Regions from separate parts of the Dictyobacter halimunensis genome, predicted to be linked through region 2. Evidence: riboswitches for the same ligand, from Rfam matches in the RefSeq annotation. Region 2 holds a riboswitch; each other region holds the start of a gene.

Region 1 (10,058 bases), on a different contig from region 2:
GATAACCTCACCGTCACCCAGCACAATGGCGCCGGCGATCTTACCATCGCGTATGATTAATTTCTTGTACACGCTACGCGAGGGTTCTGAATATATCACAATCTCATCATCGGCATGCAGGGGCTCCTTGTCGCCCATAACGGCCAGATCGACTCCCATCACCTTGAGCTTGGTTGATTCGCGCGATCCTTGATAGATCCTCTGAGAAGTGGAACTGGTGAGACGTTCCGCCAGGCACTGCGCCTGTTCCCACAGCGGAGCTACCAATCCATATGTACGCTCCCGGTGCTGGATACATTCGCCAAGCGCATAGACATCGGGCACGCTGCAAGCCAGGTCATCTCCCACCAGGATGCCTCGATCAGCTTTGATACCAGCCTGGCGAGCCAATTCTACATTCGGCCGAATACCCGTTGAAATGACGACCATATCGCAATCCATACTGCTACCATCCTCAAAACCCAGTCCCTCCACCCGTTCTTGGCCGAAGACAGCGGTGGTGCGCTTCTCCAGGTGCAGTTGAACGCCCATGCGCTCTAAAGAAGTGCGGAGCATCTTGCCCGCCACCATATCGAGTTGAACGTTCATCACATGGGGAGCGACATGTACGACGCTCACATCCAGTCCTCGATTGAGCAGACCACGAGCCGCCTCCAGTCCCAGCAGTCCACCACCGACCACTGCCGCCCTGCTCGCCCTGGCGGCATATCCCAGCATCGCGGTACAATCATCAATAGTGCGGAAAACAAACGCGCCCCGCTTGAGCGTCCCATCTATGGTAGAGAGATTATCCAGGGCAGGGATGGCTGGCGAGCTTCCCGTAGCCAGCACCAGTTTGTCATAGGCCATCACCGTACCATCTGAAGCATACACCGTCTTTGAGCGGTGATCGATGGCATGGATGCGATTTCCAGCATAAAGTGTGATCCCATTGTCCTGATACCAGGCCAGAGAGTTGATGAAGATGTCGCCAGGATCGTGGCTGCCTGCCAGTACATTTGATAAAAGGATGCGATTATAATTGCCGTATGGTTCATCACCAAAGACTATGATCTCGTACTGATCGCGGCCTTGATGCGCTAACACCTCTTCAATCAGGCGTGCTCCGGCCATGCCGTTTCCAATAACAATCAAACGTTGTTTCTGCATCCTGCTTAAACCTCCATGATTGATGAAGCGTTTGCACGCTCTATACGCACCGTGCAGACCTTGAACTCGGGCATACGACTCTTTGGATCGAGCGCGGGATTGGTAAGACGATTGGCAGATTGTTGTCCACCCCAGTGAAATGGCACAAAAATGGTGTCCTCACGGATAGCAGCGGTAACTTTAGCGCGAAATACAGCGGAACCACGCCGCGTGGTCGCCTGTACCAGTTCGCCGTCGACGACGCCATACGTGCCCGCTGTTGTGGGATGCACCTCGAGCCAGGGCTGAGATGCAATGGCGTTCAACTGCTCAACGCGACGCGTCTGGGTCCCTGATTGATATTGCGCCAGGACGCGGCCAGTAGTCAGATACAGGGGATACCTGGCATCAGGCTCTTCGGCTGGCGCCTGGTGAGTAATGGAATGGAAGCGTGCGCGCCCAGAAGGCGTAGGAAAACGCTCCTGAAACAGGCGAGGCATTCCCGGATGTTCTGCCGAGGGGCAGGGCCAGAAAACCCCATCCTGCGCGTCAATCTTTTCATAGCTGATCCCGGCGTAATCAGCCGGACCACCGGCGCTGGCTCGTGCCAGTTCAGCAAAGATCTGGCGCGGCTCCGTATACGAGAAATAAGCCCCCTTGCCCATGGCGGCGGCCAGCATGCAAAGGATCTCACTATCAGCATAGATGCCCTGGGGTGCCGGAAAAGCTCGCTGGCGCCGCAGCACGCGCCCTTCGAGGTTGGTGATTGTCCCCTCTTCTTCCGCCCATTGCGTTGCAGGCAGGACAACGTTGGCCAGCTGAGCAGTTTCAGATAAAAAGAAATCCACCACAACCATAAATTCGGTGGCTCGCAGCCGCTCTTGAATATGCAGCGCATTGGGAGCGGATACCGCCAGGTTGGTTCCCATAATCAGAAGTGCATAAATACCACCTGGTCGCCCCAACGCCTCCAGCATCTCATAGGCGGATCTCCCCGGACCTGGAAGCGTCTCTTCGGCGACGCCCCATACATTAGCGATATGCCGCCGCGCGACTGGATCTGTGATGTGACGATAGCCCGGCAACTGGTCTGCCTTCTGACCGTGTTCCCGACCACCCTGGCCATTCCCCTGGCCCGTCAGGCATCCATAACCACTCCCTGGACGACCAACCAGGCCCAGCGCCAGGGCGACATTGATATAGGAAAGCACATTATGCACGCCTTGATGCTGCTGCTCGGCGCCACGCGCGGTCAGAATAATGGCGGAACGGGCCTCTCCCAACATACGCGCCATCTGGAATAATTGCGCTTCCGCAATGCCGGTAATGCGTTCGACACGCTCAGGCCAGTACAGGGCTACATTCGCTTTGACGCGTTCAAAGTCGGTGGTGCGCTGCTGAATATACTGATAGTCCAGCCAACCTTCGCGAATCAAGATATGGAGAATACCGTTTGCCAGGGCGGCATCAGTACCAGGGGTCAGGCGCAGGTAAACGGTAGCAGTCTGCGCTGTGATCGATGCGCGTGGATCGACCACAATCAAACGCCCACCCTGTTTGCGCTGGGATTCGAAGTATTGCATTAGCGGCGGCATAGTTTCTGCCGCGTTGCTGCCCACCAGCATCACCACATCAGCCTGCGCGATATCAGAGACAGGAAAAGGCAAGCCACGATCGAGACCAAAGGCAGCCTGCCCAGCCGTAGCCGCTGAAGACATACAGAAACGTCCATTGTAGTCGATCTGCGATGTCCCCAAAGCCACTCGGGCAAATTTTCCCAGCAGATAGGCTTTCTCATTGGTCAGGGAGCCACCGCCCAGCACCCCTAACGCATCCTTCCCGTAACGAGTCTGCACCCGTCGAAAGTTGTCAGCAATGGTAGCCATTGCTTCTTCCCAGGAGATCGGCTCGAATGTACCATCTGCCGCACGTCGTAGTGGTGTGCGCAAGCGCTCGCGATGCTGGAGGGTCGCCGCAGCGTGCCAGCCCTTAATGCACATACGGCCATTGTTTACCGGAAACCGGGGATTGCCTGCAATTGTGGCTCCCTCACGCGGCCCGCTAATGTACATGCCACACTGTAAGGCGCAGTATGGACAATGCGTAGCAACCTTATGTTGATCAGGAGCCCACGCTACCTGCGGGTCAACAGTATTCTGCATATCGCGCTCCCTCTTAAGACCTGTTGTTTGTACGTCAGTAATTCAGGACGTAATTAGCCACCCTGAAAACCAATATCTTATTGGTTTCTCTGATAGGTCATTCTATTGAGGTATATGTGCGGAACAAGCAGCACTGCAAGACCGGCTAATGGTATAAACGTGAACGAATTGATATTAATTTGTATAAATTGTACAAATATATCGTTCGAAGATATACTAACATCAAATTAATTTTGATAGAACGGCTGAAAAGTATAAAATATCCTGGCCTGTATTGTGCATATTGCACAATACAGGCCAGGATAGCGGTTGCGACATCACATATTTGTGCTTTATTTGCAAAGCGGGGGGCTTAGTCATGAAACGGTCTATGCATTGTCCCTGTTGCTGACGCCGGCCTCAGAGAAGGTGGCCATCTCTTTGTGCGTAAGCAGGGCCCCCTCAATAATGTGCATGGCCAGCACGGCGCCGGTGCCTTCACCCAATCTCAAGTTCAGGTTAAGCAGCGGCTCCAGGCCTAGCTTTTCGAGGATAAGGCGGTGGCCTCGCTCAACCGAGAGGTGGCCGGCGAAAAGAGAGTCGCGCACCCCGGGAGCAAGGGCCCAGGCGACCAGAGCCGCCGCGCTGGAGATAAAGCCGTCGATGATAATCGGGATACGCCGGGAGGCAGCGGCCAGAATTACGCCGACCAGGCCAGCTATCTCGAGTCCTCCCAGCTTTGCCAGTACATCGAGCGGCTGAGAGACATCAGGTGCGTTGTGGGCAATGGCACGCTCAATGATGCGCACCTTGTGCGCCAGTTGCTGGTCATCAATACCTGTCCCTCGGCCGGTAACGTATTCAGCCGGTACATCCAATAGACAGGCGGTCAGGGCGCTGGCCGCGGTCGTATTGCCGATCCCCATCTCACCGGTAGCCACCAGGTCCAGACCCTGGCCGGCCAGATTTTCAAGCACCTCGATACCAATGTTGATGGCCTGCAGAGCTTCGGCCTGGCTCATGGCCGCTTCACGCGCCATATTGGCGGTCCCACGCCGTACTTTACGCGAGAGAAGGTTGGGGTGCTCAAGGTCAGCGGCCACACCGATATCGACTACGGTCACATCGGCATGCGCCTGACGGGCCAGCGCGTTGATAGCCGCGCCGCCAGCCAGGAAGTTGAGCACCATCTGGGGCGTCACGTCTTTGGGATAGGCGCTCACGCCCTCGGCGGTTACCCCGTGGTCAGCAGCCATCACAATGACCCCGCGTCGCTGTATAACTGGAACTACACTCCTGGTGATGCCCGCCACCTGCGCCGCGATCTCTTCCAGACGTCCCAGACTCCCAGCGGGCTTGGTCAACTGCGCCTGCCGCGCACGCGCCTGCTCAACATAGTTGGAGTCAATCGGTGTAATACTGCCAATTAAAGCCTTCAGATCAGTCATAACATATACCCTTTTCGCACTGGCTCAGTCGCCTGATTGATGCAGGAGGCATCAATCAAATTGTTCTTGTGACGTTGTGGAAACTGTGTCCGACTATGCCGGACACAGTTTCCACAACGTCACAAGACAGAGAACTAAAAATCTATGCCCTTCTGGGCAAGGATCCCTTCATGATAAGGATGTTTGATCTCTGTCATCTCAGTAACCAGATCGGCATAGTCGATCAAGGCCTGGGGGGCGTCGCGCCCGGTAATAATCACATGCATTTTGGGATTGCGGGCCTGCAGCGTGCTCAGCACCTCATTCACATCGAGCCAGCCGTAATTAATGGCATAGGTGATCTCGTCCATAATCACGATGTCATACTGATTGCTCTCGATCTTTTCACGGCAGAGTTGCCAGCATTGCCGGGCCAGCGCCTTATCATGCTCCAGATTATCACTGTTCCAGGTAAAACCCTCGCCCAGCGGGATAATCTCCACGCCCATTTTCTGAGCGGCGCGAATCTCACCCCATTTGCCGGTCTGAGATTTCAAGAACTGCAACATCACCACGCGCATGTTCTGTCCCCAGGCACGGAACAAGACACCGAGGGCCGCCGTGGTCTTGCCTTTGCCATTGCCAGTATTGATGATCACCAGTCCTCTGGCTGGCTTGCGATGCGCACGCATCTCGGCCTGCTCTTTACGAAGGCGCGCACGTCCCTCTTCAGTTAATTCGTCAACTTCGACGGACTCATTGTGAGTCTCAGAATATTGCTGTTCTTCCATTCTTTTTTTATCCTATTCCATTAAACTTGAGGGTGTAAAAAATACAAAACAACTATACACTGGCTGTACAATAGCTCGGCAGCGCACCAGAAAACTTGTCGGGATGCACAACCTGCGCCAGGCAGCGCAATCCCTGCACGATGCGGGGTCCGGGACGCTGCATGATATCAGAATTAATGTGATAGACATGGTGAGATTTTACCGCCGCGATGCCACCCCAGTTTGCTCGCTTGTATACTACAGATGGCTGACCGCCATACATCGGGTCCTCGGTAAGAATGATATATTGTGGATTAGCAGCGATAATGGCCTCATCGGTGACCTGCGGATAGCCGCCGTTAGTGGTATTGCTGTGGAAGATATTGGTGGCGTTGGCATAGCCGGCCATCTCATCACCAAAGGAGTTACCGCCAAAGACGTAGGGTTTGCCGGGCGTACTATCGTCAACCTCTAACAGGGTTTTGGCCGTGGTTGTCCCTTTAACAGCGCTCTGCACCTGGGCAATCTGCTGCTTCATCTGCGCGACCAGCGGATTAGCGACGTTTTCAGTATGAGTCAAACGGCCAATCAGGGCAATCTGATCCATCGTCTGCGCGATAGTGGGTGAGGGGAGATCGACCACCTGTAAACCTAATTGCGACATCTGGGTATCATATTTGTTGGACAACCCACCCGAGCTCAAAACCAGGTCCGGCTTCAAAGCCACGATGGCCTCCACATTAAAACCCGAGCTGCTCGAAACCTTTTTCAAACCGGCCAGTGAGGGTGGATAGTTGGTGAACGCATCGACGCCAACGACCCGCTTCTCCAGGTGGAGGGCGCCCAAAATTTCGCTGATGCTGGGTGCCAGCGACACGATGCGCTGCGGTGCCGTTTTCGGGATCGCGATCGGGGTTCCATACGCGTCCAGCGCGGGAGTTGGGGTGGCTTGCGCGGCGGGTGTGCTGCCACCCGACGTCTGAGAATTGTTACTTTGCCCACAGGAAGCCAGAATAAGCACCAGGCCCAGTAAGAAGACACTTAATAAACGTAGTGAGATGACATGGGTGCGCATATGATGTGTATCCTTCTAGATAACGCCCACGGTCACCTCGCGAAAAATAGCAGCCAGCCAGGTCAACACGAGACCAAAGAGGAGAATGCCTGGGTAGCTCGCTCCTTTTACGCGAAGGATGAAGAGCATCACTCACCAGGCAGGTCTCCTGACTTCTGGCATACTTACGCGGCCTTCCCATTCCAACAAGAAAGAACAGTGGCAAGAGGTGCGATAAGCCTGTACCAGTTACAGTAGCGCGACTGCGTCGGATTTTCACCGACTTCCCTATTCTGCCAGAACTTCATGTCCTGACCACCTGGTAAACTAAAAAAGTTGAGTTATTTCCTCAGCTAGTATACCGAGGTTTATCCGCTTATGTCAATAAACGCGTCGCTTTCCTAATAGCCGCGTTCCTTATCAACCGCGTTGTAAAGCGACTCTCCCTTGAGATAGCGACGCAGGTTTTCGGTAAAGATCATGGCCACCCGATCATTATAGTGAGGCGTCATACCCGAGATATGGGGGCTCATGATGACATTGGGGATGCCAAAGAAAGGGCTGCTATCGGGCAGCGGCTCATCCGCGAAAACGTCCAGGGCGGCACCGGCGATCTCTTTTTCCTTTAAAGCTTTGATCAGGTCGGGCTCGTTACACACGTCGCCGCGCGCGATGTTGACGAATAATGCGCTATCTTTCATGGCATGGAATGCCGCGGCATCAAACATTCCCCTGGTATCGGGTGTCAACGGCACCGCAGCGACGACCACATCGCTCTCAGCCAGGGACTGGTGGAACTGATCTTTTGTATAATAGTGATCAGGCAAGGTCCCCTCTGGATCCCCAATATCCGGGAAGAGAAATCCGCGATCGCGATGATCTGGTCGCTGCTCCATGGCGATGATGCGCATGCCAAAAGCTTTGGCCAGCCGGGCAACTTCGCGTCCGATACTGCCATAGCCGACCACGTTGAGCGTCTTTCCACGCAACTCTTCGGGCATGAACAGATCGCGCTCCTGCTCATCGGGCCAGTGCCCCTTCTGCTTCCAGCTACCGAACTGGTGATACTGATGGAACCAGGTCAGCATCGTCGTCAAGACGTATTCGGCGATATTGACCGCATGCACGCCGCTGGCCGTGGTAATGATGGCATTGGACTTCGCCAGAGGACCAGTGAAAGCCTGGTTGGCGCCAGCGGAATAAAGCTGGACCCAGCGCAGGTTGGGCGCCTGCTCCGGCGTTGGAAAAGCTCCCAGGGTGAAGAGGATCTCCACATTTTTCCATAATTCATCCGAAATATCCTCTGCCTTCGCCCAGGGCCGCAGTTCGATAGTAAAATCGGGCGCAATCTCTCTTATACGATCGTTCCAGCTATCCGCCAGCTGCGCTGTAACCAGGATGGTGCGCCGGGAATCATTTCTGTGCTCCAAAGCAAAATCCTCCATGCATTCTTTTTCTTTTTATGTTATCACGCACAGACCCTGTATAGCAGATTAACCACTATCCGGCAGAGTTAGCCAATGAGAACTTTTTTATTTCCTTTTAATCCATCGTTCGTATTACATAGAGATGGTCATATGTGTAAGTATCAGTCAGCTGGTTTCGTGATAGCTGGCTGAAAACGAGAGGATTGTATGAAGCAGACTTCGCTCCGTTTGTACATGTTCTTATCAATAGCTGCCGCGCTAGCCACCATGGCGGTAAAGTTTATAGGATATTTTCTAACCGGGTCGGTGGGATTATTTTCAGACGCGGCCGAGTCGGTGGTGAATCTGGTGGCGGCGCTGGTTGGACTGTGGGCGCTGACGCTGGCCGCGCGCCCGGCTGATGAAGATCATGCCTATGGGCATACCAAGTCCGAATATTTCTCTAGCGGAGTCGAGGGCGCGCTCATCCTGGTGGCGGCCCTGATTATCGCCATCGAGTCGGTTCCCCGCCTCTTTCATCCCGAACCAATTGACCAGCCATTTCTAGGCCTGGGCTTCTCAGTCTTCGGTGCCATCATCAACGGTGTGCTGGCCTGGTTTATGCTGCAGGCGGGCAGGCGACAGCGCTCGATCACCCTGGAGGCGGACGCCCACCATTTATTCGCCGATGTGATAACGACGGTGGGCGTGCTGGTGGGAGTCCTGCTGGTCGCCATCACCAGGTGGTACATCCTGGACCCGATTGTGGCGCTATTGGTAGCCATCAATATCATCTGGACCGGCACAAAGTTGCTGCGCCAGACAGGTCTGGGATTACTCGATACGGCCCTGCCAAAAGAAGATATCGACATCGTCAATAGCGTCATAGAGCCATATCGCCAGCAAGGCATTGATTTTCATGCCCTGCGCAGCAGAATGGCCGGGCGCAGGCGCTTTGTGTCCTTCCACGTGATTGTGCCGGGCGATTGGACCGTGCAGAGAGGACACTCTATCTGTGAAGAAATTGAACTTGCCATCCGTAAAGCCCTGCCGGATAGCACGGTCTTCACCCACCTTGAGCCGAGAGAAGATCCCGTGACCTTCCAGGATATGGAGCTGGATCGAGCTCCAATCGAGTCTTGAGCACTTCTCAGGCATGCGCCAATGAGCCAGGACAGCAATTAAAGCCTTACCGTTTCATCCAATCGCTTGATATCTACTCCTAATCCTGCCATCATCAGGTAGACACGGATGGCAGCGGCGGCGATGCGCTGATTGACCAGTCCTAACACGTCCCGGTAGACACGCCCCAGGGCATAAGCCGGGACGATACCCAGGCCAACTTCATTGCTCACCACAACCAGGGTCTTACCCGGCTCCCATTCTGAAACCACCTGCAGTAGAGCATCAATCTCCTGCAGGGCTCCGGCATAGTGCTGCGCGCTGATCGTATTATCGTCCTCCAGTTGCGCGCTATTACCTTGCGCGAAGAGCCAGTTGGAGAGCCAGACCGTCAAACAATCCAGGATCACGACGTCGGCCACAGCGGCCGCCTGCCGTAGCGCCTTCGCCAGGTGGAGCGGCTCTTCGATCGTTCGCCAGTCAGTGGGGCGGGAGGACTGGTGGCGGGCGATGCGATCGCGCATATCTTCATCGATCGCCATGGCGGTGGCGATGAAGGCCACGCTGCGCCCGCTCGTTGTGGCCAGGCGCTCGGCAAACGTACTCTTCCCACTGCGTGCCCCACCCAGCAGGAGCACCAGGCGTGGAACCTCATCCACATCAGTATCTCTATTAGTCATGCTTTCATCTCTTCCCTATTTATAGCCAGAAGCGCAGCAGCGTCCATAAAAGGAGTAACGCTACCTCCATCAGTTCAGCGATCGTGCCATAGCTATCCCCGGTCAGACCACCTAGTTGAGCGGTAATCCATCTACCTACCAGCCAGGTCAACAGCGAGGCAGCCACGCACAAGACCAGGCCCATCACATGGCCTATCAGGCCCGCGATCAACAGCGTCAGGGCAGTGGCGCAGACCAGGCGCGGGCGCGTCGCGGTCTGGCGAAAGGCCGCTCCCAATCCCTCCTTACGAGCGGGGGGAAAAGCATACATCGCCAGCACCATGGTCCAGC
Region 2 (10,058 bases):
GCCGAGGGTTCAGCGACCAGACGCAGATCGTTCCACAGAGACAGCTGAGCGCGGGCCACGGCCTCATCGTCCACCAGCACAACGCGTTCCACATAGCGCTGCGCGATCTCGAAGGCCAGTTCGCCCACGCGTCTCGCCCCCAGCGCATCCGCCGCCAGGCCATGAATTTCTACATCGACCGGGGCGCCGGACTGTAAAGCCCGATACATACTGGCGGTTCCTCCGGTCTCAACGCCAATCACGCGCACCGTATTTTGAAACCAGCTGGCGATCCCACCAATCAGACCTCCACCGCCCACAGCCACCAGCAGTGTATCCAGATCCGGCAGTTGCCGCGACAACTCATAACCCACCGTTCCCTGGCCCGCCACCACCTCTGGTTGATTGTAGGCATGAACCACCAGCGCGCCCGTCTCCCTGGCCCGCTGCTCACTGGCCAGCCATGCATCGGCATATGTCGCCCCAACAATATGCACATCAGCCCCATACGAGCGCAGACGCTCCACCTTCACGCGCGCCGAGATCTCAGGTACAAATATCTCTGCGTGATATCCCAGCTGCTGGGCCGCGTAAGCCACCGCCGCGCCGTGGTTGCCACCGGAGGCAGCGATCACGCCCGCCTGAGGAACCGGCTGCGACAGAAGCCGGTTAAAGGCTCCCCGCGCCTTGAACGAGCCCGAATGCTGGAGCTGCTCCAACTTCAATGAAAGATGGCCGGGACAGTTCCAGATACCGCGCTCAAGCGAGATGACAGGGGTTTGCCGCACATAAGCGGCCACGCGCCGGGCCGCCTGCTCAATATCCTCTCTACTAATCTTCATATATATACCTTTTCTATATTATTTTTGGCTCTATTATAGCACCCGGCCCTATGTACTAACTTAAGGGGTGCAGGGTTCTCCCGCATTGAGAGTGAAGAGAGGCGGCAGGATAGAAAATAGCTCCATTTTTTGAGCACATGCAGTGGCTATGTTGTCTATACTTCTATATGTATTTATATTACGTGAGAGATTTAATCGGGCAAAAGCGTAGTATACAGTGAAGAGTTTTGGTAAAGGAATTATTTCAGCCCGAAATTTTCACCTCGTAGAGTCAGGAGACACTCATGAAATCACATGCATTGTCCAGTCGCCGTTTGCTTCCAGCCCTGCTATGTATCATAGCTGTGCTGCTCGCAGCCTGCGGCGGTACGGCACCGGCTACCACCAATTCGAATACCAACAGTAGCAAAGCCTCAGATGACAAACAGATTTTAATCCAACCCATCACTGGTCGCGCGGACCTCAAAACCTTTGATCCAGCGCTGGCTGGCGATATCCCCTCCATCAATGCCATCACCAAGGTGCAATTGGTAATCATCTGGCATAGTTACATAGGGAATAGCATCGTATGGGAGAGCCTGTGCTTGCTGGTCTACCGAATTCATAATTCTACTCCTTCATTGGTGAATGAAGTTCATTCACCAATAGCCATCAATAATATTTAGAATGGATCTACAGGGGTACGCACGGGCGTCCGCTTGCGCGCACGCACATGCAGTACGCGGGCAATGACTCTAATGAATGAACTTCATTCATTAGAGATTACGCCGCATAGCGGAAAAGGTTGTAGTTTTTAGATACGAGCATTTAGCTATCTGCTGAGGATCGCTTCGGGCCTTCACGTAAAGAGGGGCCCAGGAACAGGCGCTCAACCATCTCAATAAGATAGTCATGGTAGAGTTCCTCACGCTCGCCATTTTCGACCGCGAAGCACTGATACATCACATTGTCGCCCAATAAACATAGCAGCCGTGAATACATCTCTGTATGAAACGGGGCCAGTTCGCCACGATCAATGGCGCGCTGAAAAATCTCGGCCAGTATCGTGCTGATGCGATCATTGGAATCTTTATGCTGCAACATCTCTTCTGAAGACTGCATATCGGTCTGCAAAAAAGTGATCAAGTTTCTCTGTTCGCGACTGACCCGAAAAATACCATCCACCAGCGCCCTTGGAATCTGGGCAAAAGGCAGGCTTTGTAGCTTTGGATCCAGAAACGATGCGGCAATCATCTCGCCCACGTCAACCGCCACGGCTGTATACACATCGCGCTTATTGCGAAAATAGAGGTAGACCGTACCAACCGCGGTATTCGCCTCCCTGGCGATATCGGCGATGGTGGTCTCCTCGTAGCCCCATAGGCATTAAGTTTAGGTCTGCTGACAAAAGAAAGCTCCTGAGCGGAAGATGAAGAAATCAAACATTTCATCAGCCGAGGAGCCCTATGACGACGAGTGTAACACAGTGTGAAGCCATGTTGAACCAGATCTTGAATGAGCGAGCGAACGTGCTGGCCAAAGAAACTGGCTTTGTCAAACGCGAGCGCAAACTGACAGGAGCCACGTTTGTGCAGGTGATGGCATTGGGCCATCTGCATCAGCCGGAAGCGAGCTTGGAACAATTGACGCAAGGTGCGCACATTTGCGGGGTACAGATCAGTGCATCGGGCCTGCACCAACGGTGCACCCAAGCAGCAGCGACCTTTCTGCAAGCAGTCCTCTGGGAGTTGGTGCAGCAGGTGGTCACGGTCAAAGCGGTCCCCGTGGCCATGTTCAAGCGCTTTAAGCACGTGATTCTGGAAGATGCCTCGACCATCGTCCTGCCGGAAGAACTGGCGGATCTGTGGCCCGGATGCGGGGGAGGCAGTGCGACTACGACGGCACATACGGCTTCTGCTCTCAAGTTGCATGTGCGCTTGGACCTCAAACATGGCTGGCTCCTTGGTCCGTATCTGTCGGCTGGGCGCGTGCATGAACTGCATGGGCCACTGAGAGAGCAGATCGTGTCGGCTGGAAGTTTGTATGTGGCCGACCGCGGATATTGGAGTCTCGCTCGCTTGCGCGAGTTGTCCGAGCAGGGTGTGCGCTTTTGCCTGCATCCAAAGGCCAACACCGTGTTCTATGATCGGCAAGGCCACCGTATCGATCTGGAAACCGCTTTGCCTCGAACGTGTGGACAGATCAAGATTCTGTACGTGTCGCTGGGCAAACAGGAACCTCTGCCGGTGCGCTTGATCATGATGCGCGTGCCACCCGAGGTCGCCGAGCAGCGGCGTGAGCACCTGAAGAAGGAGGCTACCGACAAAGGGAAAATCGTGAGCGAGGTGCAGTGGAAGCTGGCCGAGTGGACCTTGATTGTCACCAATACTTCGGCCAGGCAGATCTCTGCCGAGCAGGCGCTCATCTTGCTGCGCCAACGCTGGCTGATCGAGTTGCTTTTCAAACTCTGGAAGAGTCATGGTCACCTTGACACCTGGCGCTCGGCTCTGCCCTGGCAGGCGTTGTGCGAACTGTACGCGAAATTGATTGCCGTAGTCATTCAACATTGGCTCCTCTTGTTTGGCTGCTGGCACGATCCCTGGCGCAGTTTGTTCAAAGCTGCTGCCGTCGTTCGCGCTCTCGCTTTAGATCTCTTGGAGGTGCTCTCTGGCACTCGTCACTTGCATCAGGTGATCCGCAAAGGGCGTGCCATGATGCAATCGGGCTGTCGGGTCCATCGTCGAGTAGCTGAACCCTGTCTGGCTCAGATCCTCCTTGAAGGACTCGACTGGGTCTTAACTTAATGCGTATGGGGCGGCTTTGTTTCCTCCCCATGACTGAAGTCAGGGGTCTCCACAAAACCGAGTTTTAAGATGAGGACAACTTATGCGGATTATTGCAATCATTATCGGCATACTACTTATTGTGGTGATTGCGCAAGATGGCTTTGAGACCGTGGTTCTGCCGAGGCGAGTAGCACGAAAGTTTCGTCTGGCCCGGCTCTTTTACAGCGCTACATGGCAGCTATGGTCGGCCCTGGCGCGCAAAATGCGTCCCAATGGCCGACGCGGCCAATATTTAAGTTATTACGGCCCGCTCTCCCTGCTGCTCCTGCTGGCGGTATGGGCCTCTGGCTTCGTCTTTAGCTTTGCTTTGCTACAATGGGGCCTGGCCTCGCCGCTCCACTCACCCGATACATCCATTTCCTTCGCAACCTATGTCTACATGAGCGGCACCACCTTTGTGACGCTCGGATTGGGAGATGTCATCCCCCTTTCCAGCATGGGTAGAGGGCTGGTCGCCATAGAAGCAGGATTTGGACTGGCCTTTCTGGCCTTGATTATCGGCTATCTTCCCGTTATCTATCAGGCTTTTTCGCGCCGCGAAACAAATATCACCCTGCTAGACGCGCGAGCGGGCTCCCCTCCAACGGCGCTGGAGCTGCTCAGGAGGCACTCTCACAGTCACTTTCCAGACGAGCTCCTCCAGTTTATGCGCGATTGGGAAAAATGGTGCGCCGAGCTGCTCGAAAGCCATATTTCATACCCGGTCCTGACCTACTACCGTTCGCAGCATGAACGCCAGTCCTGGTTAGCCGCCCTCACAACCGTACTGGATGCCGGCGCCCTGGCCCTGGTCGGCATTGAGCAGTTGCCGGTCAAACCGATGAAATTTACCTTTGCCATCGCGCGCCATGCCGCGGTCGACCTGGCGCAGACCTATGGCACACCACCAACCCGTGACGGCAAAAGGCTATCGTCAGAAGACTTCATTGCACTGCGCGAGCAGCTAGCCGAAGCGGGGCTGGTCTTCACGAATGAGGAGACAGCAGAGCGACGACTGGCGGAGATTCGCAGCACCTATGAACCGTTCCTCGTCTCCCTCTCCGAACATCTACTGATACCACTACCCGACTGGATCCAAAGGGGTGAGCGCGTTGACGACTGGCAGACCAGCGCCTGGGATCATTTCCTGCCCTCCACCCCTTCTACCATCGATCACGCTATGCGCGGAGATTAAGCAAAGAGCGAGGTCCTCCCATGATGGGGAGGACCTCGCTGGTATGCGCAATATAACCTAGTCCCAGCGCAATGTGGCCCCGGACTGATATTCAGTCACCCGGGTTTCAAAGAAGTTCTTTTCTTTGCTCAAATCAATGGTCTCACTCATCCAGGGAAAAGGATGGGGTGAATGATAGTGCACTGGCAGACCAATACGCTCCAGGCGACGATCGGCGATATGCTGTACATAGTGGCGGAACGCGTCCGGCTGCAGTCCCAGGATACCCTGCGGCAAACAATCCTGCGCGTAAGCGATCTCCAGTTCCACTGCTTCTTGAATCAAGGTCAGGATATGCCGCTGGAACACAGGGGTCCAGATCTCCGGCTGCTCAGCTTTGATACCATTGATCAAATCAATGCCGAAGTTCAGATGAATAGTCTCATCACGCAAGATATACTGGAACTGCTCGCCAATACCGGTCATTTTATTACGGCGATGAAACGAAAGGATCATAGCGAAGCCGCTATAGAAAAAGATGCCCTCCATAATGACATAGTAACCGATCAGATTCTGCAGAAAGGTCTGTGCCCCCTCTAGTGTCTCCGTTGAAAAACTGGGGTCCAGCAGCGCCGAGGTCAACTTCATCTCGAAACCATCTTTACGCGCGATCGCAGGGATAGTGTGATACATGGTAAAGATTTCGCGCTCATCGAGCCCCAGACTTTCAACTATATACAGAAAAGCATGCGAATGGACCGCCTCTTCAAAGGCCTGGCGCAGCAGGTATTGTCGACACTCGGCATTGGTCACATGCTTAAAGATTGCCAGTACCAGGTTATTGCCCACCAGGCTTTCAGCGGTCGCAAAAAAGCCAAGGTTGCGTATAATAACCAGGCGCTCAGCCTCGCTAAGGGACGCGCCACGCCAGATCTCAATATCCTTATTCATGGGAACCTCATTGGGCATCCAATGATTGGCGCAACCATTCAGATAGTGCTCCCAGGCCCAGTGATACTTCAGCGGCAACAGTTGATTCACGGTCACCTGGCGACCATTCAATAATCGCTTCTGCTCCACGGCTGATTCATCTTCAAACGAAATGCTCATACTTTAACCTCATTTCTGATTGCCAAATTACTGGCACGCCTCGCACTGATCATCGAGTGAGCAGGCAAACGGTTTAGCCGCGGATTCGCGAGTTACCTGAATGGTGCTAGAGGGGCTGCTGTTCTTCATCCAGCGTGGTTGAATGCCCCAGCGATTGACATCAATAGTTGATTTTTCAATCTGGGTCGCCGCCACCGTACGCAAATAGTAAGTGGTCTTTAACCCTTTGCGCCAGGCCAGGGTATAGATATCGTGTAGTTTCTTGCCGCCCGGCTCGACCAGATAGAGATTCAGCGACTGCCCCATATCGATCCATTTTTGCCGGCGGCTGGAGCACTCAATCAGCCAGGAAGCATCGATCTCGAACGCGGTCTGGTAGCGCAGTTTGAGCTCCACAGGCAACGGCGTCATCGCCGCCAGCGAGCCATCGTAATACTTCAGCATCTCCAGCAGATCAGCGTTCCACAGACCCGCCTGCTTCAGATCATTGACCAGGAACGTATTAATAGTGGTAAATTCACCAGAGAGATTGCTCTTGACGTACAAATTTTTGTATTCTGGCTCGATTGATTGACTAATGCCGACAATGGTAGAGATGGTAGCAGTGGGAGCGATAGCCAGCACGTTGCTATTGCGCATGCCATACCGCTGGATGGCAGTGCGCACAACCCACCAATCCAGACGCGTACTACGATCCATCTCAAGCGGCTCGCCACGCTCCTGCTCAAGCAGGGCAATGCTATCCAATGGCAGCAGGCCACGCTGCCATTTAGAGCCCTGATAACTGGCATAGCACCCACGCTCGGCCGCCAGTTCCGTAGAGGCCAGAATGGCATAGTAGGAGATAGCCTCCATACTATGATCGGCGAACTCGACCGCCTCGTGGCTGGCATAGCTCATACCCAGACGATAGAGAGCATCCTGAAAGCCCATCAACCCCAGGCCAATCGGACGATGGCGCAGATTGGCCTGGCGCGCCTCCGGCGTAGGATAATAGTTGATATCAATTACATTATCCAGCATACGCACCGCAGTCGAGATAGTTGAACGCAGTCGGGGCAGATCCAATTGATTACCGACAAGGTGGGCCGCCAGATTGAGCGAACCAAGGTTGCAGACAGCCGTCTCTTCTGCTGAAGTATTAAGCAAGATCTCGGTACAAAGATTGCTGCTATGAATCACCCCTGCATGATCCTGGGTCGAGCGCACATTGGCCGCGTCCTTCCACGTCAACCACGGATGACCTGTCTCAAACAGCCGGGTCAACATCTTACGCCACAGATCCAGTGCCGGCAGGCGTCTGAACTGCCTCACGCCGCCCTCATCCGCCAGCTGTTCATACTCCCGATAGCGCCGGGCGAACGCCTCTCCATAGAGATTGTGCAGGTCAGACACCTCATCAGGGCTAAACAGGGTCCAATTATCACCCTGTTGTACACGGCGCATAAACTCATCAGAGATCCAGCAGGCGGTATTCATATCGTGGGCGCGCCGCCGTTCATCACCGGTATTACGGCGCAGATCCAGAAAATCCTCGATATCCAGGTGCCAGTTCTCCAGATACGCGCAGACGGCCCCCTTACGCTTACCGCCCTGATTGACAGCGACCGCAGTATCGTTCGCCACCTTGAGAAACGGTATAATTCCCTGACTGGTGCCATTGGTACCTTTGATATGAGAACCTGATGCCCGTACATTTGTCCAATCATTTCCCAGTCCACCTGCCCATTTGGAAAGCAAAGCATTATCCTGAATACTCTTGAAGATATACCGCAGGTCATCCTGCACAGTGGTCAGATAGCAGGATGACAGTTGAGGATGAGAGGTACCAGCATTAAAGAGTGTAGGCGTAGCGGGCGTAAAATGAAACTGCGAGATCAGCTCATAAAACTCGATCGCCCGCGCCTCCTTGTGCTCTTCGCGCAGGGCCAGGCCCATCGCCACACGCATCCAGAGCAATTGAGGAAGCTCAAAGCGTCGGCCTTCGTACTGCAATAGATAGCGATCATACAACGTTTGCAGTCCAGGATAAGCAAAGAATAGATCGCGCTCAGGTCTGATCGCACCCGCAAGCCTGGGCAAGTCAAATTCAGCCAGGCGAGGATCGAGCAGATGTGTTTCAATGCCTCGTCGCACATAGGTTCCAAAATAATCGGCATAGAACGCAGAGGCATCACTCAGTCCCAATTGAGGGGATTCCTCAGGCTGGAGCGTATTGTAAAGGGAAAGCAGCAAAAAACGGGCCGCCACAAACGTATAGGCGGGCTCCAACTCGATACAGGCCCGCGCTGACATTACCAGCGCCTGCCACACCTCGTCTTGCGATGCTCCTGGATAGATGGTAGCCTGCACACTGGCAAGCAGTCGTACCTCATCCACATCGGGAGCGAGGTCGCGACATGCCTCGGTGATAAGCATGGGCACATCAAGAGTAATCGATGGCATATTCGGCGCCGAGAATGACTCGGAAAACCGGCTTGGAATCATAACACATACCTCCACAGACAACAAAAAACCTGTTCCCACGCGAGAACAGGCCGACAGGCAACAAGGCGAAAACTGTCTGACAGGTATGCAAACAAAGCAGACACAGGCCCCTGCTGGTCTTACCCTTTCACGCGAAGGGATCAATCCATAGCATCACAGGTGGGCATTCGGGCTTAGCGGATCACATATCCTCCGCCTTACCGTTGCGCGACAGCGCCGGAATCACACCGGACTTTCCCCATTGTACCCAGACCACGACAGCCTGGCCCTATGAGCTTTTCTGTATTTTATTGCGATAGTGCACAACATGTAGTAATTACAGATGCAACAATACCATATGTTGATTCAAAAAGTCAAGCAGGAGATTGACCAGACCAGAGCTTTACACATTTACTTCTTACCGCCATCAACGACAGAGAGGTAGAACCGCAGGAGCATAGCAGCAGCATCCTCAAAAAACTTTTCTTGAAAAAGGCTGCGAATTTTAGCATACTATTGAAGATATTCAAGATAGAAATGATTGTTAGAAAGTAAGTGGAGATGACCTTTAAATTCGTACCCATGACTGAACAGGATGTGCGTCTCATAGCTCAATGGCGTTATGAAGAACCATATGACATCTATAATATGGTGGATGCTGATGTCGATGATGCTCTGGCTGAAATGCTGGACCCGCGCAGCCCACACTACACGGTCAGGGATGAAGAAGAGCAATTGATCGGCTTTGCCAGCTTTGGCACCTCTGCCCTGGTCTGGTCGAGCACTACCCCAGCCATTTACGACGAGGATCAGAAGACGATCGCCATTGGTCTGGGGATGCGACCAGATTTGACCGGTCAGGGATTGGGGACGGCATTCGTGACGGCCATATTGGAATTCGCCAGAGAACGCTTTGCCCCGGAGCAGGTACGCCTCTTTGTACTGCCCTTTAATCAGCGGGCCATTCGCCTATACGAGAAGGTCGGCTTCAAGCGAAGTGGAAGCTATATACAGAAAAGCGAACGTTATGGCGAGCGAGAATTTATAGAGATGAGACGCAGCTTATAAAGCATTGGCGCGAACATAATATCGTGTGTTATGTTCGCGCCAATGCTTTATAAATTGATGAATTATACAGGATCTACAATGAGGTTGGTGGAATCCTCTGTGAGCGTATCACTTGCCAGCATATCTTCGGCGATCACGGTCTGTGTGGTGGACCGATCCACAGTGGCGCGAGCGGCCAGCACCATGAATACACCCATCAGCACAAACAGGCCTAAGATCACGCTATAAGCGCTGCGCAGACCCACCATGTCCCCCAGGCGTCCCAGCACTAGAGGAGCACAGAATATGGCCAATCCGCCACCAAGGGCGGAACGAGCACTGGCCAGGTCCGCGTACTGTGGAATGCGATTGGCCGAGGCGGAGAAGGTAAAAGGGAAGAGATTGCAGATGCCCAGGCCAGCCACGAACAATCCAACCACATGCAATGGAACCGATGGGCCAAGCCAGAACAGGGTAAAGCCCAGTATCGCCACGATCAGCACAGGCAGCAGCAACCTTTCGACGGCGATGCGCCGGGTCAGATGGCTCCCGATAAAGCGACCGATCACGGCGGCCAGGAAGAACAGGCTCATGAGGGTCGCGGCACTGGTACGCTCGATGCCGACCACGTTGGTC
Region 3 (10,058 bases), on a different contig from region 2:
ATGGGGAGATCGTCTGTTGCGCGTTGGCGACAAGGTCATGCAGATCAGGAACAACTACGACAAAGGGGTTTTCAATGGGGACGTTGGTTTTATCCGGCACATCGATCGCGAGAATCTGCTTGTTAAAGTAGAGTTCGCTGAGGAGGCCGGCCCCTTGCTGGTCGAGTATGAATTTCATGAACTGGACGAACTGTTGCTGGCCTACGCGGTGACGGTGCATAAGAGTCAGGGGAGCGAATATCCCGCCATCGTGTTGCCGCTGGTGCGTGAGCACCATATGCTGTTACAGCGCAACCTTCTCTATACGGCTATCACACGCGCCAAACGCTTCTGCGTCATCGTTGGCCAGCCGTCCGCCCTTGAGTACGCCGTGCGCAACGATCGCGTCGCCCTGCGCAACACCGGCCTCGCCGAACGCCTGCTCGAAAAGGTATACGCTGATGCGTCCACTCCTTTTTAAGAATATATAATGCAAGGTGAGCGGGAATAAGCATGGCATGGATTGTGTTTTCATTTAGAAGAAGGAACACCGGGCATTCAACTATCGTATTTTATGGATAGAACATGTATGCTCATAAAAGCATGTTATAATTGGTGGATGGAGTAGGGCGCAGATCATTGTGCCCTTTAATACTATACCCCTCCAAAGAGGAGAAGCTATGAACCGTCAAGAAGCAATTGACTTTCTCTTAGATCACTATGAGAATCCTCGCAATCAAGGCGAAATTGAGCATCCAGATGTTAATCTGAATGGTGGCAATCCTGGTTGTGCCGACGTGATTACCATGCAGGCCAGCTTTGGTGAAGACGGCAAGCTCAAAGAGATCGCCTGGGATGGTACCGGCTGCACCATTAGCCGCGCTGCCGCCTCATATGTGACTGAGATGGTGCAGGGCATGAGTGCCGAAGAAATCGAAAACATTACGTTCGAGGACCTGATGGACCAGCTGGGCCGCGAGGTTGTCATGACCCGTCCTACGTGTGCAACCCTGGCGCTGGGCACTTTGAAAAAGGGTGTGCACGAATTTGATATGCACCAGCGCGCCGACAAGGCCAATTACGACCATCATCAGCACTAGGCGGTAGCTGTTTACAAGTGATACACATTGCGCCAGTGGGCCAGAATCGTCAGGGCTTGCTGGTGCAATTTTTTGTGTTCGGGATCATTGAGCCAGCGACTCACGCCCGAGGGATGGGGAAGGGGCAGGTAGAGCGTCCCATTATCTTCAATATATGAGCCGATACATTCCTCCAGCCGGACCTTACCGCAGAATGCTTCAATGGCCATCGTACCCACCAGCAGCACTACTTTGGGACGCAGCAGGCGTAGTTCGGCATTGAGATAGGGGCGGCACAGAGCCATTTCGGCTGGCGAGGGTTTGCGATCGCCGTGCCCACTTTTATGGCGGCCGGGATCACAGCGTGTGAGGGAACTGAGATAGGTATGATCATGCAGATAGCCGGGTGGAAAACCCGCAGCCTCCAACCACGACTGTAGCACGCGACCACCTGGGCCACTGAACGGCCGGTCCTGCGCCACCGAACGATGGCCGGGGGCCTGTCCAATAATCAGAATGCGATCGGTGCCGCGTCCGCTCACGATTGGATGGGCTACGGGAATATATCCATGCTCCTGACAGAGCCGGCAACGCCGGATCTGCTGCTGGAGGTCAATCAGGGTCTCCGCTGTTTCCTTAGTTACGTGCTGCTTCTCCAACATTTTCCGCGTGCTGCTCTTCTATCAAGCTGGGTTCATGGAACAGACGAGTCAGGTGCCGATACTGACCGCCATAATACAGCAATGGTTCCTCTTCTTTATGGAGGCCATGACCATTGGTTGCAGGCTGACCGTCGGGCTCAGATTGAATATTGCCGTGCTCATCAACAAATCCCATGTGCTCTGGGGTTCCCATGGCTACTACCTGACCAAGGAAGATGACATGATCGCCGCCCGGGTATTCGGCCACAATGCGCGCGTCGATAAAGGCCAGCACATCTTTAATAATTGGCGCCCCGGTGGCTACGGTATAGTGGGGGGCATAGCAGAAATGTTCAAAGCGTTCGGGGCTATTGGTCGCAAAGCCACGCGACCACTGCTCTTGATGTTTTGCCAGCATATTAACCGCAAAGATCTTGCTTTCCCGCAGAAACGGTAGTGTGCTGCTATTATTATCAATACAAATGAGAACCAATGGTGGATTTAAAGAAACTGAACAAAATGAATTGACAGTCAGACCTGCAAGGACATCATTACTGCTCGTCGTGACAACCGTCACACCGGTAGCAAAGCGTCCCATTACCTGCCTGAAAAGTTCTTTTTCAATAGCCATGATAATTCCTTCAAATGGAAGATAGAAAAACGTAGGAACGCCATTGGCTCCGCGTTGAACGCAGTGGTTGGTTCCATCCCCCTGCATCTCAATCACCATAAATAGAGAAGTTGTATTGTGCCAGGGCGACTACTCTTTAGTTAAGAGTATCACGCGCAAGCAACCACTTGTCAACTGACCTTCCGTACAGGATTACAGGCCTGAAATGGTACTGTTGGCTATTTATAGGTGCCGCGCACCTGTTCTCAAAGAAAAATATCTTTACGCATACAATAAAAAGAAACTCTGTGAACCTGCATGAAACTATCGCTATAGCAGTGAAACAACTGAATAAGGCAATGGTCTTCCCACCTTAGTTATCTAGCTTCACGTTCATCGACTAATAGCAGAGGATCAAGGGAACATTTTATTTCGCGAACAAGCGTGTTGTTACCATCATCAAAGTACGCGATCTCACCATTTTCCAGCAGAATACATAGGGATTGGGCATTGTGAGAACGGTTATACTGGTATTGTGATTTTACTGCACATATTCCATCGTGGGTGATAAAAACGGCACCCGGTCGTAGGGTTTTGAGAGGCACTTCATCGTACATTATGATTTTTCCTCCATACTGGTTGTGTTGTGTTAGTGCATGGCGCGCGCATGCGCGCGCCATGCACTAACACAACACAGATATCTGAGCACCGCAGGTGCGAAAACACATGCAGGCTGCAGGCGATGATCATGAGCGTTAGATGCTCTGTGAGAGGTAGCCCTGGTTAACCATCTATTTATATTACAGTTGTAATAATCAATAGTTTGGTTATGGTTCTATGACAATTGGGTATTTAAACTTAAGCATAGGAATGAAGAATACATAATTGAGGCTTACAATCGTTTATAATACATTAAGGAAAAACGATGCGAGTCAGAGGAGTACACGGCATTATGCAGGGAAGTTCAAACGGTCTGGTCGGGAAGATGCTTGGAACCTGTACGTTGGAGAAGTTGATCGGCAAGGGTGGTATGGGAGCGGTCTACCTGGCACGACAGCAGCGTCCGATCCGCCAGGTGGCGGTTAAGGTACTTCATTCGTACCTGGGAGGCAACGACGGGGAATTTTCACAGGAATTTCTGACACGTTTTCGTCGCGAAGCAGATGTGGTAGCCCGGTTGGAGCATATGAATATCATGCCGCTGTATGAATACGGTGAGCAGGATGGTCTGGCATACCTGGTGATGCCGTATCTGACCGGTGGCAGCCTGAGCGAGCGGCTGAAGCGGCAAGGGGCATTGCCGCTGGGGGATGTCGTCTCCTATATGGACCAGGCGGCATCGGCATTGGATTATGCCCATGCGCAAGGGGTGATCCACCGTGACCTGAAGCCGGCTAATTTTCTTTTACATGCTGATGGACGTCTGGTGCTCACCGATTTTGGAATTGCGCGCTTTGCTGATGATGTTGTGCCTGGCGCGGCCTTAACCAGGACCGGTGTGACGCTGGGGACGCCCGAGTATATGGCGCCCGAGATGGCACTGGGCGAGGCGGTCGATTATAGGGCTGATATTTATGAACTGGGGGTGGTGCTCTATACTCTCCTGAGTGGCCATGTGCCTTTTACCGGTTCCAGTTCACTGGCTGTGATTACGCGTCATTTGCAAGAGACGCTGCCCCTTTTACATCAGGCACACCCTGAAATTCCCGCGGGTGTGGATGCGGTCATTCAGAAAGCGACCGCCAAAGATCGTATGCAGCGTTATGCCTCTGTCCGTGATATGGCCCGGGCCCTGCATGCCGCTATTGAGCAGCCGAACGGTTATCAGGCGCTGGGAGAAGACGCGGTACCAACCGTAATACAGCCTGGTGGAGCGCCAACGATACTGGCAGCAAATACTCCGCCTTCTGGCATTGGCATCTCAGACTCTACGCCGACTACGCGGGCGTCTGCTATGAATTATGGGCCATTTAACGAGCGATCCAGCAGTAGCAATACACCCGTGTATCTGCCAACCCCACCTCCGCCTCCACCCCCGCGGTCATCATTTGTGCCACCGAAACAGAAGGGTGCCTGGTGGCTCGTACCACTCCTCGTGATCTGTGCCGTGGTACTGGTACTGGCGGTCGTCATTACGGGTACTCAGCTATTCAAAAATAACGCCGTTACAGGAGTTACGGGAACTCCCACGGCCCAGGCAACGCCCACGAGTGGACCAACCGCCACGCCAACCGCCGCGCCAACCGCCACTCCGGCTCCGAAGCCTACGAGCGTCCCAACGCAGGCTCCTCCACCTGCATCCGGCAAAGTGCCTACTGGACCATTGCTCTATTCCGCAGCCAGTCCTGGTCCGGCCTGCGATACAGGTAGTGGTACCTGGACGATTTACAATGGCGCGAACATCAACTGTCAGAGCAACGGTACACAGATTACCAATACCGCTACCTCCCAGGCCCTACAGGGTATCTTTCTGACCGCCTTGCCGGGTAAAAATTATCCCAATGACTATGTGCTCGAAGTTAATGTGCAGCAGGTGCAGAGCTCTAACAGTAGCTTTGGGCTTTACTTTCGCAACCAGCCAGGCAACCAGCAGGGAACATATACCTTTCTGATCGCGCCCGATGGTAGCTGGCAGGCGACCGTCTATGATAACGCGACCGGAGCCCCCAAAGTGCTTTCTAAGGGGACCTTCGGTGATACCCACGCCGCTAGCAAGCTCATGGTTGTCGTCAAGGGATCGCAGTTTAACTTTTACTCTAACGGCAAAGCGTTGGGGAGTGTCAGCGATGCTACGTACGCTAGTGGCACGGTTGGCCTGGCCGTTGACCAGGGAGGGACCGTTACCGTTAGCAACTTTGCTATGTATGCTACTGCCTAACGTGCCAGAAAGCCGTAGGTTTCGCGCCTGCGGCGCTCAATTAGTTATGTAGGAGGTGGTGGAATGCCATGGGTGGGTGCATTCGCACCCACCCATGGCATTCCACCACCTCCTACATAACGGTTGTTAAGGCATTTTCTTGACTTTGTTGGTGATGGTCGATATACTCTTCTACAGATAAATATGTAACAGTGTCTTTACCGGGTGGCCTGGATCTTATCCAGGCAGAATAGGGAAGTCGGTGCAAATCCGACGCAGTCGCGCTACTGTTAGCGGCGAGCGGTTCATGTGTTTATCCACCATCGTGGTCACTGTCCCTGATCAGGCAGAAAGGGGGTGGGAAGGCCATTGTGAACCGCGTCAATAGTCGTAAGCCAGGAGACCTGCCCGGTGAGAGGCTCACGTTCCTTCGCGTCAAAGGAGTGAACCCGGATGAATCACGATGTGCGAGTCGCGCAAAGCTTTCCTCCCCGTCAGTTCTGGCAGATGCCTCTCCTTCTGACTGCTACAAAAATACCCGGATGAGCGGTTAGACATGAAAACAGTAACACGTCCAACTCGGACGGCTCCCGATCCTGAGCGGCCACAGCAACATCGTATCGCTCCACCATTTGTACTTGGTGGCCTGGGAATATTGCTGCTTATCGTGATGCTGGTCTCGATAAGTTTTGGCTCCATTTCCGTGCCTGTACCGACAATTGTGCAGATTTTGCTGAACAGCACTGGTCTATTCCATTTTCCGGTGCGCTGGGACCCGTCGCTGGAGATCATTATCGTGCAGGTGCGCCTGCCGGTGGTGGTCGGCGCGGTCCTGGTTGGCGCGGCCCTGGCGGTGGCGGGAACGCTTTTTCAAGGTATGTTGCGCAATCCCCTGGCCGATCCATATCTGATGGGGACATCTTCAGGCGCGGCCCTGGGAGCAACGATCGCCTTTGTGTTACCCTTTGATACCGTCTATGGAAACTTTTTTCCCCTGACACCATTGCTGGCCTTTGGCGGGGCTGTGCTGACGGTTGTGTTTGTCTATGCCATGGCGCGTTCAGATGGGCGCACCCCGGTGATCATGTTGCTGCTGGCCGGCGTTGTCGTCAACGCAGTTCTGACCGCCGTGCAGACCCTGATTTTAAATCTCTGGCCCTCCAATGACTTTGGACGCCTGCTGGGACTGTATAACTGGCTCTCAGGAGGAATCGCTATTGTCGGCTGGGGACCACTGGCTGTCGTCGCAATCATTGTTTTGCTGGGATTGCTGGTCGCGTTCGCGCTGGCTAGTGTGCTGGATGTATTCGCGCTGGGAGAGGACGCGGCGGCTCACCTGGGATTGCATGTCGAGTGGATGCGCTTCCTGATCGTGGTGGTGGCCTCGCTCCTGACGGCCGCCGCGGTCTCTATCAGTGGCCTGATCGGTTTTGTTGGCCTGGTGACGCCGCATTTTATGCGCCTGCTGTTGGGACCGCGTCACCGTGTCCTGCTGCCAGCGGCGGCCCTGGGTGGCTCTGTCTTTTTGACTCTGGCCGATCTGCTGGCGCGTACCATCCTGGCCCCAACCGTCATTCCCGTTGGCGTTTTTACCGCCCTGGTGGGCGCCCCTTTCTTCTTATTTCTATTGCGCAGCAGTAAGCGAGAATATAAATGGTAGACAGGTCCATACCGGTACTGGAAGTACAAGAAGTTGCTTTTGGCTATAAACAGCAGGCGCTGCTATACGATGTCTCTCTCGCCATCCAGGCGGGTGAGATGGTTGGCCTGCTGGGCCCCAATGGCTCGGGCAAGACCACGCTGCTGCGTCTGCTGAGTGGCGTCCTGCAGCCACGTCAGGGACGGATTCTGCTGGAGGGTCGCGAACTGCGGCACTGGGGACGGCGCAAGGCCGCGCAGCGTATCGCTGTGGTGCCACAAGAACTACACATGCCCTTCGCCTATACCGTGGAGCAGATGGTTGGCATGGGCCGCACCCCGTTTGCCTCTTCATTCTGGGGCGCAGGGACTCCTGATGATAGCGAGATCATTCAGCAAGCGATGCGCGAGGCCGGGGTCGACGCGCTGGCCGAACGGATCTTCAATGAATTGAGCGGTGGAGAACGCCAGCGCGTCACGATCGCTATGGCTCTGGCCCAACAACCGACTATCTTGCTGCTGGATGAGCCAACCTCGCACCTGGATATCAAGTATCAGATCGAGACGCTGGAACTGGTGCAGCACCTCAACCGCCAGCGCGGCATGACCGTCATTGCCGCCATGCACGATCTGAACCTGGCTTCGCGCTATTTCTCCCGTCTGCTGCTCTTCCAGCGCGGTATCGTGGCCGATGCCACGCCGGCCGAGGTACTGGAACCGGGACTGCTCAGCCGTGTCTACGGTATCGATGTACAGGTAGGTATCCTGCGTGGTGCCGAACACCTGAGCGTTTTACCACCCAGCCAGGATACTTCCCCTTTGAAAAGCAATCGATCGGCGTCTCGTGTTCATCTTATTGCCGGTGGGGGATCGGGCGAACTGGTGATGCGTGCCCTGGCCGACGCCCATATCCCATTTAGTGCCGGTGCGTTGAATATCGGTGATAGCGATCACACCCTGGCCCTGCGATTGGCCGAAGACGTGATCACTGAGCAGCCCTATACGCCGATCTCCGCCAGCGTGTTGGAGCAGGTACGACAACGCCTGCTGCGTGTTGATCTCTTAATCCTATGTCCGGCCGCGATTGGACCAGGGAACCTGCCGCTGTTTCAGGAAGCTTTGCAGGTGGCTCGTCATGGCCTGCGTGTGCTTCTGGTCACGGCTCCTCTGCAGACCACCTGTGCTTCTGAAGCGATTTCTGATAGCCATAAAGAGGATTTAGAGCAAGTGTCGCAGACCTTCGCGGCGCGCGATTATACCGGTGGTGACGGGCTACGCTGTCTACAACAGCTCATACAGACCGGTGCGATTATCGCTGATTCGACCGCGGCTGTTCTTGAAGAGACGCGCAAGCATATCGCGTATGCCTTTGATTGAATAGATTGTTGTATGATGAAGATCAGGCATTTACGAAAGGAGTCTGTTTTATCATGACAACAATGAAGGGCGTCGTTTTGCCGGGAAATCGGCGGGTTGAGATGCGCGATTTCGAGGTTTCGGAGCCGGGGCATGGGCAGGTGCTGGTGCGCATGAAGGCATCATCCCTGTGTGGTAGTGATCTGCGCGCCATCTATCGTCCCACGGACCAGGGTGTAGGACCTGAAGCCTATAAAGGGGTGATCGCCGGCCATGAGCCGTGCGGCATCATTGAGAAAGTGGGACCGGGAGTGCAGCGCTTCAAGGCGGGCGATCGGGTGGTACTCTATCATATTGCTGGCTGTGGAGTCTGCCATAACTGTCGTAGCGGCTGGATGATCAGCTGCACGCAGGAGCAAAATGGACGGGCCGCCTATGGCTGGCAGCGCAACGGTGGACATGCTGATTTCTTGCTGGCCGAGGAACGTACTCTGGTCGCCCTGCCCGATGAACTGACATATCTTGACGGGGCTATGGTTGCTTGTGGAGTTGGTACGGCCTACGCAGCCTGTGTGCGCGCTGGCGTTTCTGGCCGCGACGCGGTGCTCGTCACCGGACTTGGTCCGGTGGGTCTGGGCGTCTCTCTGCTCTGTCAGGCGATGGGGGCGCGTGTTGTTGGCGTTGAGTACGTGCCTGAGCGGCGGGAACTGGCCCGCAAATTAGGCATTGCGGAGGTTGTGGGTCCGGAAGAGGGACATGCAGTGTTGGAGCAGTTACAGACCAAGACCAACGGCGAAGGATTTGAGGTCGCGATCGACTGTTCCGGCAACGCCGATGCACGCCACATGTGCCTGGAGGCCGCCCGTGAGTGGGGACGCGTCGTTTATGTGGGAGAAGGGGGGACCGTCTCCTTTGCGCCCAGTCCACTCTTGATCCACAAACAGCTTAGCCTCTTTGGCTCCTGGGTCTGTAGTATCCAGCAAATGGAGGATCTGGTCGAGCACCTGGTGCGCTGGAATCTGCATCCCGACGTCATGGTCACCCATCGCTTTACCCTGGACCAGGCGCGCGAAGCCTACGAAACCTTTGATGGTGGCAAGACCGGCAAGGTCGCTATTGTCTGGGAATAAGGTCTCGTGTACTTATTAGCAATGAGGAAGAACAAATATGCGCGCAGCCCTGACCTGGGCTGCGCGCATATTTGCTTATAGAACTGTCAACAGTTCAGGGGCGCCATCGGTGATGGCCAGGCTGTGTTCGTACTGGGCTGAGCGCTTGCGGTCAGCGGTAACGATGGTCCAGCGGTCGGCCAGGGTTTCGGTTTTATAGGTGCCAACGTTGATCATTGGCTCAATCGTGAAGACCATACCCTTCTGAATACGCTTATTGGTGCCGGGACGACCAAAGTGGGGGACATTGGGATCTTCATGCAGTGAGCGTCCGACGCCGTGCCCTACCAGGTCACGTACAACGGAGAATCCGTGAGATTCCGCGTAGGTCTGGATGGCCGCGCCGATATCACCCAGGTGATTGCCGTGGCGCGCCTGCTCAATGCCCAGTTCCATACTCTTGTGGGTGACCTCCATTAGACGCTGTGATTCCTCATCGACGTTGCCGACGGCATAGGTCATGCAGGAATCGCCGACCCAGCCATTGAGGATGACGCCGATATCGACACCAATGATATCTCCATCCTGCAACACCTTTTTGTCGCTGGGGATACCGTGACAGATTACCTCGTTGACTGAAGCGCAGATCGTGCCGGGGAATGGTGGAATGGCGGGACGCCCGTTGCCGCCGGGATGACCACCATATCCTTTATATATCGGAGTGGCATCGTGACTGCGGATAAAATCCTCAGCAATCTTGTCCAGCTCGGCCGTAGTCGTGCCTGGTTT

What was found. Region 2 has a riboswitch for cobalamin ahead of AABA21_RS08205 (ribonucleoside-diphosphate reductase subunit alpha). Riboswitches for the same ligand answer to the same signal wherever they lie in the genome.
Region 1: it holds a riboswitch for cobalamin, as region 2 does, so the genes downstream of both, AABA21_RS17300 (ABC transporter substrate-binding protein) here and AABA21_RS08205 (ribonucleoside-diphosphate reductase subunit alpha) in region 2, are expected to answer to the same signal.
Region 3: it holds a riboswitch for cobalamin, as region 2 does, so the genes downstream of both, AABA21_RS15495 (FecCD family ABC transporter permease) here and AABA21_RS08205 (ribonucleoside-diphosphate reductase subunit alpha) in region 2, are expected to answer to the same signal.

Annotation. Positions count from the first base shown of each region.
Region 1 is NZ_BSRI01000002.1:782,629-792,686, forward strand. It holds gene nirB (nitrite reductase large subunit NirB) at 1-1,149, opposite strand, end outside; gene AABA21_RS17285 (molybdopterin oxidoreductase family protein) at 1,155-3,290, opposite strand; gene cobT (nicotinate-nucleotide--dimethylbenzimidazole phosphoribosyltransferase) at 3,659-4,717, opposite strand; gene cobO (cob(I)yrinic acid a,c-diamide adenosyltransferase) at 4,852-5,487, opposite strand; gene AABA21_RS17300 (ABC transporter substrate-binding protein) at 5,540-6,541, opposite strand; cobalamin riboswitch at 6,663-6,858, opposite strand; gene AABA21_RS17305 (D-2-hydroxyacid dehydrogenase) at 6,922-7,950, opposite strand; gene AABA21_RS17310 (cation diffusion facilitator family transporter) at 8,155-9,069, shown strand; gene cobU (bifunctional adenosylcobinamide kinase/adenosylcobinamide-phosphate guanylyltransferase) at 9,108-9,728, opposite strand; gene cobS (adenosylcobinamide-GDP ribazoletransferase) at 9,748-10,058, opposite strand, start outside.
Region 2 is NZ_BSRI01000001.1:2,063,691-2,073,748, reverse strand. It holds gene AABA21_RS08235 (threonine/serine dehydratase) at 1-821, opposite strand, end outside; gene AABA21_RS08230 (hypothetical protein) at 1,253-1,426, opposite strand; partial or broken gene AABA21_RS08225 (TetR/AcrR family transcriptional regulator) at 1,629-2,165, opposite strand; gene AABA21_RS08220 (IS4 family transposase) at 2,267-3,604, shown strand; gene AABA21_RS08215 (potassium channel family protein) at 3,687-4,820, shown strand; gene AABA21_RS08210 (ribonucleotide-diphosphate reductase subunit beta) at 4,878-5,909, opposite strand; gene AABA21_RS08205 (ribonucleoside-diphosphate reductase subunit alpha) at 5,937-8,396, opposite strand; cobalamin riboswitch at 8,538-8,683, opposite strand; gene AABA21_RS08200 (GNAT family N-acetyltransferase) at 8,937-9,443, shown strand; gene AABA21_RS08195 (MFS transporter) at 9,506-10,058, opposite strand, start outside.
Region 3 is NZ_BSRI01000002.1:330,637-340,694, reverse strand. It holds gene recD2 (SF1B family DNA helicase RecD2) at 1-460, shown strand, start outside; gene AABA21_RS15520 (iron-sulfur cluster assembly scaffold protein) at 660-1,079, shown strand; gene AABA21_RS15515 (uracil-DNA glycosylase family protein) at 1,091-1,720, opposite strand; gene AABA21_RS15510 (flavin reductase family protein) at 1,695-2,330, opposite strand; gene AABA21_RS15505 (hypothetical protein) at 2,687-2,926, opposite strand; gene AABA21_RS15500 (serine/threonine protein kinase) at 3,262-5,187, shown strand; cobalamin riboswitch at 5,373-5,592, shown strand; gene AABA21_RS15495 (FecCD family ABC transporter permease) at 5,723-6,826, shown strand; gene AABA21_RS15490 (ABC transporter ATP-binding protein) at 6,820-8,181, shown strand; gene AABA21_RS15485 (zinc-dependent alcohol dehydrogenase family protein) at 8,244-9,290, shown strand; gene map (type I methionyl aminopeptidase) at 9,366-10,058, opposite strand, start outside.